2 regions of the Sphingomonas sp. LR59 genome follow, and region 2 is predicted to be linked to the other one. Evidence: riboswitches for the same ligand, from Rfam matches in the RefSeq annotation. Region 2 holds a riboswitch; the other holds the start of a gene.
The links. Region 2 has a riboswitch for fluoride ahead of QP164_RS06985 (voltage-gated chloride channel family protein). Riboswitches for the same ligand answer to the same signal wherever they lie in the genome.

Region 1 (4,212 bases), 1.6 Mb from region 2:
CAGGGACGCAAGGGCTCGCGCCTGCTCCGCCTGCTCCCGCAAACGGGCATGCACGTCCGGCTGGCCTTCAAGGTAAGCGTCGACCAGACGCTGCCGCTCGGGCGACAGCCTGCCATCGATCCACGCGGCCAGATCGTCTTCTCCGATCGGGCTGGTCATCGAATACTCCTTAATCGTGGCCGTTCATCCTCCTGGAGGAGCGTCGCCAGACGGTCGCGCCCCCGCGATATGCGCGACATCACCGTTCCCAGCGGCACGCCGACGACGGCAGCGACTTCCCCATATGACAGACCTTCGACGGAAATGAGGAGCAGCACCGTCCGCTGCTCCTCGGGCAACGCATCAAGTGCGCGCAACAGGTCTCGGTGGTGCAGGCCTGCGTCCTGATCGGCCGGGTGGCCGAGCGCAGCGTCGTCCACGAGGTGGAGCGGAACCGCCGTACCTCGCCGGCTATGCTGCCGCTGATGGTCGACCAACAGATTGTGCAGGATCGCATAGATCCAGGGGCGAACCTCCGTCCCGCGTCGTTGCCGCCAGCGCCCGACCGCGCGCTCAAGGCAATCCTGCACCACGTCATCCGCCATCGCCCGATCGCGCAACCACGACCGGGCATAACGGCGCAGACCGGGGACCAGGGGCTCGATCGCGGCGGCAAGCGGGTCCATCTCAGTCGCGCTGCACCTGCACGATGCGGCCCGGTGCGCCATTCACTACCTCGGCGACCGCCAGAAAGCGCCGGGGGCCGCTGCACTGCCCTGAACGATCTGCCGGATCGGACCCGATGCGTTGACGATCGCCGCACCTGCCGGATTGCTCATGAAGTTCGCAAGCGGCTCTACCGCACCGCTGCCGTCCGCGTTGGCGGTGAGCACGAGCATATAAGGCTTCTTGGGCTGCAAACCGGTAACGGCACTCTGCACGACCTGAATGATGCCCTGGTCGAAGAGGGTAATGCTGCTTGCCGCACCATTGCCTCCAACTGGCCCCATGTTCAGATGCACCGCCTTGCCTGCCGTACCGAGCGGTTGGAGATTGTCGGTGCCGGGGCCTGTCGGAATAGCGTTCGGCACATAGGCGATCGCCTGCGGTGCCTGTCCGACCGGCACGGTGGCAACGACCTTGTTGCCGGCGGTGTCGATCGCGGCAAGTTCATCGGCATTCTCCAGCCCGACATAGATGCGCCGGCCGTCGCCCGATGGCCAGACGCCGTGCGGCATCTTGCCGACCGGGATGGTAGCGACAAGCGCGAAGTCGGACGTGCGGAACACCTTCACCGCGTTTTCCCCGCCCACCGTGACATAGGCGAACTGTCCCCTGACCGTGCGGGCGAAGTTGACGTGATTGGTGATCGGTCCGGTATCCAGCACCTTGAGGATCGCGAAAGGCGGCCTGGCATCGAATGCGACCGTCTTGCCGATGTCCTTCAGCGTGAACCACACCTGCTTGCCGTCCGGCGTCGCGGCGATGTTGGGACAGAACGGACTCGGCTGCGCCACCTGTCCGACCTGCGCGTGGGTCGAGACATCGAACACGGCCAGCACCGGATTGAACGAGGAACAGACATAGCCGTATCGGCCATCGGGAGAGAAGATCGTCATGCCCGGACCACCGGGCGTCTTGATGCGACCGGTCTCCTTGTACGTCGTGGGGTCGAGCACGGCGATGTAATCCTCGCCGCGTACCGTAACCCACACCTCCTTGCCGTCCGGCGTGAAGAACGCCTCATGCGGGCTGCGCCCGACATAGGTCGTGTGCTTGACGGTGTTGGTGGCGGTGTCGATCCACGACACGGCGTTGGATCCGATCGACACGACCGCCAGTGTTTTCCCGTCCGGCGAGAAGCCGAGGCCGTGAACCAGCACCTGCCCCTTGTAGAGCGGGGAAAAATTCATCGGCTGCGGATCGCCGAGCTTGATGACGCCGAGCAACCTGTTGTCGGCCGGGTCCGTCACCGACACCGTGTTGGAGAATTGTTCGGATGCATAGACGCGGTCGCGGTGGCTGACAGGCACGTCCTTGGCGTTCCACGGCGCCTGCTGGGCCATGGCAATGCCCGGTGCGGCGCTCATCAGCAAGGCGGCCGAGCGCAGGAAGGTCGGGATCATGTCAGTGCTCCATATGGCTGTGGTGGTCGCCGCCCTGCGTCGGGGCTGGCGTCGAAGGGGTAGCGGCTGACCGATCGCCAACTTCATGGCGGCGATCTCCTGCTGCTGATCGATGATGATCTCCTGCGCAATGCGCTTGAGCTGCTCGTTATGGCCGTAGCGCAGCTCTGCCACCGCCATATCAATGGCGCCCTGGTGATGCGGAAGCATCATTGCGACGAAGTCGCGGTCGACGTCGCCGGACGGCTTGACCATCATGCCCGCCATCATCCGGTCCATCGCGGCAGATACCATGCTGGCGTAGCCATCGGCGGGGGCGGCCGCGACTGCGCCGGTGAGCATGGCCGAAGCAGTCAGACCCAGCATCCAATTTCGTCTACGCATAAGCCTCCGGCGCATCAGTCTCGAAAGCGTAGACGACGCCCGTCGGGGTTTATTCCATGGGTGCAGTCATTTTATCGATCTTCACCAAGACATATGGTCCCTTCGCAACCCTGCGGTTGGTTGACCAGGTCGCCGTCGGACATCATATGCTCGGGCACGGCGATGGATTTCCGCCGGGCCATTCGGCCGAACCGCCCTCGCAAGGGCCGATGATTCCTACCAAGCGCCGCAAGGCAGCAAGGAGGAATCGTGCGCGCGACATTTCGCAATCTCTACGACCAGTTCAACATGGCAGCGTTCATTCGCGATCGCCGCACCCATGCCATGTCGGTGCTGCGGTGGGCTTTGATCCTGGTCCCGATGGCCGCAACGGTGGGAACGCTCTGCGCGGCCTTCTTGTGGAGCCTCGATGCCGTGACCCGGCTTCGCTTTGCCTTTCCCTGGCTGCTCTACCTGCTGCCGATCGGCGGGTTCATGGTCGGACTGCTCTACCACCTGACAGGGCGCTCGGTCGAAGGCGGTAACAACCTCATCGTCGAGCAAATCCATGAACCGGGGGGCGGTGTGCCGCTGCGCATGGCCCCGCTCATCTTCTTCGGCACGGTCGTGACGCACCTGTTCGGGGGATCGGCGGGGCGTGAAGGCACCGCCGTGCAATTGGGCGGCAGCCTTTCCAGCGGCTTCGGCCGCGCACTCAAGCTGGATGCGGAAGCGACACGCATCCTGCTGATGACCGGAATCGCGGCGGGCTTTGGCGCGGTCTTCGGGACGCCGATCGCGGGCGCGGTCTTCGCGCTGGAGGTCCTGGCGATCGGCCGGGTCGAGTATCGTGCGCTAGTACCATGCTTGGTCGCGGCACTGGTGGGTGACTGGACCTGTCTTTCCTGGGGCATTCATCACGGCGCCTACCATGTCGATGCGATGGTGCCGGTCGACGCGTCGCTCGTCTCAAAAGCCAGCCTCGCGGGCGTCGTATTCGGATTGGTCGGGCTGGCCTTTGCAGAGGCCAACCATGCGCTCGGCGGATGGCTGAAGCGCGTGATACCCTATGGCCCACTACGACCCGTTATCGGTGGTTTGGCCGTGATCGCGCTGGTCTGGCTATTTGGCACGCAAGATTATCTCGGCCTAGGCACGCTGGCGGCAACGCCGGGTGGCCTGACCATTGCCAGCTTCTTCGGCTCCAATACGTACCCGTGGAGCTGGGCGCTGAAGCTGCTTTTCACCGTCGTCACCCTAAGTGCCGGCTTCAAAGGCGGGGAGGTGACCCCGCTGTTCTTCATCGGCGCGGCGCTCGGCAATGCGCTCGCGCCCGTATTTGGAGTGCCGACGGGGGTGTTCGCGGCGATCGGCTTCGTCGCGCTGTTCGCGGGTGCAGCCAACACGCCGCTTGCCTGCACCTTCATGGGGATCGAATTGTTTGGCGCGACCTATGCCGTGCCGATCGCAGTCGCGTGCTTCGTCGCCTACCTCTGCTCAGGCCACAACGGCATCTACCTGTCGCAGCGCGTCGCTGTACCAAAGGTACCTGCCGCACACCTCACACCCGACGCGACCCTGCGCGATGCCCGCACGCACCGCGCTTCTCGCCGGCGCACGCGCGCCTGATCCTGTTTCCTGTCGAAAGCCCGTCATGCCCAACCGTTTCACTGTCCATCACCGCGAAGTCGGGATGCTGCGCATCTATCTAAAACCGTCCGACAAGATCGGCCCGCGTCGCTTC
Region 2 (4,212 bases):
TGATGCCTCGCATTCAACAGTTGCGCTACCTCGTGGCCGTCGCCGACACGCTCAGCTTCAGCCGTGCGGCCGATCAGTGTCGTGTCACCCAGCCCACGCTCAGTATGCAGTTGAAGGAACTGGAAGGTCGCCTGAACACGCAACTCGTTGAACGCACGCGCGTACGCGTCGTGCTGACGCCGGTCGGCGCCGAGATCGCTCGCCGTGCGCGCTTCGTGCTTGCCGAAATCGAGGATATTCGGGAGATCGCGCGCCGTGACGATCCCGCGGCACTACAGGGAACGCTTCAAATGGGCGTTCTGCAGACGGTTGGCGGGTACGTCCTGTCGCTGGCAATGCCGGCGCTACGCGAGACATTCCCTGATTTGCGGATCGTCGTGCGCGAGGACAGGCTGGAAAGCCTGCCGGGGAAATTGTCGGATGGTACACATGACGTGCTCCTTCTGGCGCATGGACCCAGCCAGCCCGACTTCAGTTTCGTCCGGTTGATCCGGGAACCGCTGCACCTTGTCATGCCGAGCGACCACAGGCTTGCCCGATGCGAAGTCGTGCAGCCCGAGGATCTAGCCGGCGAGACAATCCTGGTCATGGACCGCTCACCACGGCTTCACGACCAGATCGCTTCGCTATGCAACGAGGTCGGCGCGATCGAAGTCGACGACTATGCCGGGACCACGCTCGACACGCTGCGTCTCATGGTGACGACCGGCATGGGCTTGTCGCTCCTCCCCGCACTGTATGTCCGGTCGGACGTGCTGCGCGAGAAGCTGATCGTCGCGCGACCGCTGGCGAGGCGGGCGCCAGTGCGCGACCTGACGATGATATGGCGTTCCTCGTCACCACGGGAAGCGACATATCGCCGTCTCGCCGAAGTTATCCAGCGGTGCGTGATGCCGTGGGAACAGCCGGACACCGGCGAACCGGCAACGATTTTTGGCGGTTAGGACTGGACGCAGCTATGGGCATACGATGCTATCCGGGAGAATAAGGGATGCGCGCGACGGCGCGACGCGCGCTGCGTCCGGGCCTCCCGCAGGGTGGCGTCGGGGGTGAGGCCGTCTGCGGGCACCTTGGGGACGGCGACGCGCTGCGACAGGTAGATGCCGTTATGCCCGGAGCAGAGGTAGGCGACGCAGCATGCGACCGCGATCGGCACCGCATAGGTGGCCCCGAACAGTTCGATGCCCATGAAGGTGCAGGCGAGCGGCGTATTGGCCGCACTCGCGAACAACGCGACGAAGCCGATCGCGGCGAACACGCCGGTCGGCACGCCGAACATGGGTGCCAGCGCATTGCCGAGCGCCGCGCCGATAAAGAACAGCGGCGTGACCTCGCCTCCCTTGAAGCCGGCGCTCAACGTGACGACCGTGAACAGCAGCTTCAGCGCCCAGCTCCACGGGTGCGTGTCGGGGCCGAAAAAGCTGAATAGCGTCAGGCCGTCAGGTGTTGCTGCGAGCGTGCCGAGGCCGAGATAGTCGCGTGTACCGAACAGATAAACGAGCGCGATGACAGCCAGCCCGCCGATCACGGGGCGCAGCGGGCCATAGGAGACGAGCCGCTTGAGCCACCCACCAAGGGCATGATTGGCTTCTGCAAACACCAGCCCGACCAGCCCGAACCCCACGCCGGAGATCCCGGCCTTGATGACGAGCACTGCGTCAACCGGCACCACTGCATCGATCCGGTAAATACCGTGATGGATACCCCAGACAAGGCAGGTCCAGTCGCCGACCAATGCCGCGACCAGACATGGCACCAGCGCGCGATATTCGACCCGCCCGATCGCCAGTACCTCCAGCGCGAACACCGCGCCCGCGATCGGCGTGCCGAACACCGCACCGAACCCGGCCGCGATGCCGCACATCAGCAGGATACGGGTGCCGTCCGCATCGAGGTTGAGCGCGCGACCGAAGCCGCTGGCGAGACTACCACCCAACTGTACCGCAGTGCCTTCGCGACCCGCGGACCCGCCGAACAGATGCGTCACCACCGTTCCGAAGAAGATCAGCGGTGCCATGCGTAGCGGCACCCCGCCCCCGGTTCATGTATCTGTTCGACGATGAGGTTGTTGCCGCCCTCCACCGAGCGTCCGGTCAGATGATAGAGTAGCCCGACGGCGAAGCCCCCGACCGGCAGCAGGTACAGCAGCCACGGGAAGGCGAAGCGCAACCGGGTGACCGCATCGAGGCTCCACAGGAATGCCCCGCAAAGCGTGCCGACGACCGCGGCCATAGGGATCAGGATCAGCGCCCAGCGCAGCACCGACATGGTATGGTCGTGCCGGTTGCGGACGAACGTCGCCAAATTGAGTTCGTCATAGAGATTGCGAAATGTTGCGCGCACGATTCCTCCTTGCTGCCTTGCGGCGCCTGGTAGGAATCATCGGCCCTTGCGAGGGCGGTTCGGCCAAATGGCCCGGCGGAAATCCATCGCCGTTGGTAGCTATATGTCGTTGCGATGCACCAAGGTCAAATGCACGTTTGAAAGGAGGTCATGACCGGATGGTTGGGCGGCACTATGAGGCTGTTGCGATGCTCGAAAGGTCGGTCGCGGTATCGATCACCACCCCAGCCTCTTTGCGCTCAGAATAGCGGTCGACAAGCTGCCTGGTGTGCGGTCGCAGCAGGATCGTGAAGCGCACCAGTTCCTCCATAACATCCACGATCCGATCGTAATAGCTGGACGGCTTCATCCGGCCGGCGTCGTCAAACTCGTTGAACGCCTTGGCTACGCTCGACTGGTTGGGGATCGTCACCATTCGCATCCACCGGCCGAGGACGCGCAGGGTATTCACGCTGTTGAATGACTGCGACCCCGCCGACACCTGCATGACGGCAAGCGTGCGGCCCTGCGTCGGGCGCATCCCACCCATCGACAGCGGCAGGTGATCGACTTGCAGCTTCATGATGCCGGTAATCTGACCATGCCGCTCGGGGCTGCACCACACGTGCCCCTCCGACCACATCGACAGTTCGCGCAGCTCGTGAACGGCTGGGTGATCGTCCCCCGTCACCTGATCGGGTAGCGGCAGCGTCGAGGGATCGAAGATCCGCGTTTCGCAGCCGAAGAATTGCAGCAGGCGAGCGGCTTCCTCGACGCAAAGCCGCGAGAAGGACCGTTCCCGCAGGGAGCCGTAGAGCAACAGGATGCGCGGAGGTGGATCGCCAGCACCTAGCCCAAGGGCAGGACGATCGAGCGCATAGCGCCGATCGAGCGCGGGTAGATTATCAGGATCGGAGAGAATGCGGAGCGGCATCAGGCGGTCCTTGGGCCAAGCAGAATGATACAGGTGCCGATCAGGCACAGTGCGGCTCCGCCCGCGTCCCAGCGATCGGGCCTTACCCCTTCGACAGCCCACAGCCAGATCAACGATGCGCAGATGTAGACGCCGCCATAGGCAGCATAGGCCCGCCCCGCTGCATCGCTATCCACGCGTGTCAGCAGCCAGGCGAACAGCATAAGCGAGACTATGCCCGGAGCCAGCCACAGGGGCGATTTGCCCAGTCGCATCCATGCCCAAAAGGCAAAGCAGCCCGCGATTTCCGCGAGTGCCGCGGCCAGATACACGAGCGTCGTCATACCATGCTGATCCTGATCGCGAGTGCCGCGAGTGTCACCAGCAGCACCGGGATCGTTAGTGTCGCACCAACCTTGAAGTAATAGCCCCAGCCAATCCGAATGCCCTTTTGCCCGAGGACATGCAGCCAGAGCAGCGTCGCGAGCGAGCCTATCGGTGTAATCTTCGGTCCAAGGTCGCACCCGATCACGTTGGCGTAGATCATCGCTTCCTTGATCGCGCCCGTAGCGTGCGTCGCGTCGATCGACAGCGCGCCTACCAGTACGGTCGGCATGTTGTTCATCACCGAGGAGAGCAGCGCGGCAATGATCCCGGTCCCGAACGCCGCGCCCCACACGCCGCCTTGCGCAGTGCGATCGAGCAGGCTGGCAAGGTGATCGGTCAGGCCAGCATTCCGCAGGCCGTAGACGACCAGGTACATGCCGAGCGAGAAAATCACGACCTGCCACGGCGCACCTGCCAGCACCTTGCGCGTCTGGATGACATGGCCGCGCGCGGCGATGACGAGCAGGAGGACCGCGCCAGTAGCGGCAACGGCGCTGACCGGCACGCCGAGGGGTTCGAGCAGAAAGAAGCCGGCGAGTAGCAGGGCGAGAACGACCCAGCCCGCCTTGAACGTGGCATGGTCGCGGATC

Region 1: another riboswitch for fluoride. It lies ahead of QP164_RS14570 (voltage-gated chloride channel family protein); the one in region 2 lies ahead of QP164_RS06985 (voltage-gated chloride channel family protein).

Annotation. Positions count from the first base shown of each region.
Region 1 covers NZ_JASPFL010000001.1:3,124,504-3,128,715, reverse strand. Annotated here, with positions in the region: gene QP164_RS14585 (anti-sigma factor family protein) at 1-159, opposite strand, end outside; gene QP164_RS14580 (RNA polymerase sigma factor) at 156-665, opposite strand; gene QP164_RS14575 (DUF305 domain-containing protein) at 711-2,471, opposite strand; fluoride riboswitch at 2,639-2,715, shown strand; gene QP164_RS14570 (voltage-gated chloride channel family protein) at 2,739-4,097, shown strand; gene QP164_RS14565 (DUF190 domain-containing protein) at 4,107-4,212, shown strand, end outside.
Region 2 covers NZ_JASPFL010000001.1:1,540,528-1,544,739, reverse strand. Annotated here, with positions in the region: gene QP164_RS06990 (hydrogen peroxide-inducible genes activator) at 3-944, shown strand; partial or broken gene QP164_RS06985 (voltage-gated chloride channel family protein) at 941-2,343, opposite strand; fluoride riboswitch at 2,367-2,443, opposite strand; gene arsH (arsenical resistance protein ArsH) at 2,516-3,256, opposite strand; gene QP164_RS06975 (YnfA family protein) at 3,256-3,579, opposite strand; gene QP164_RS06970 (arsenic transporter) at 3,576-4,212, opposite strand, start outside.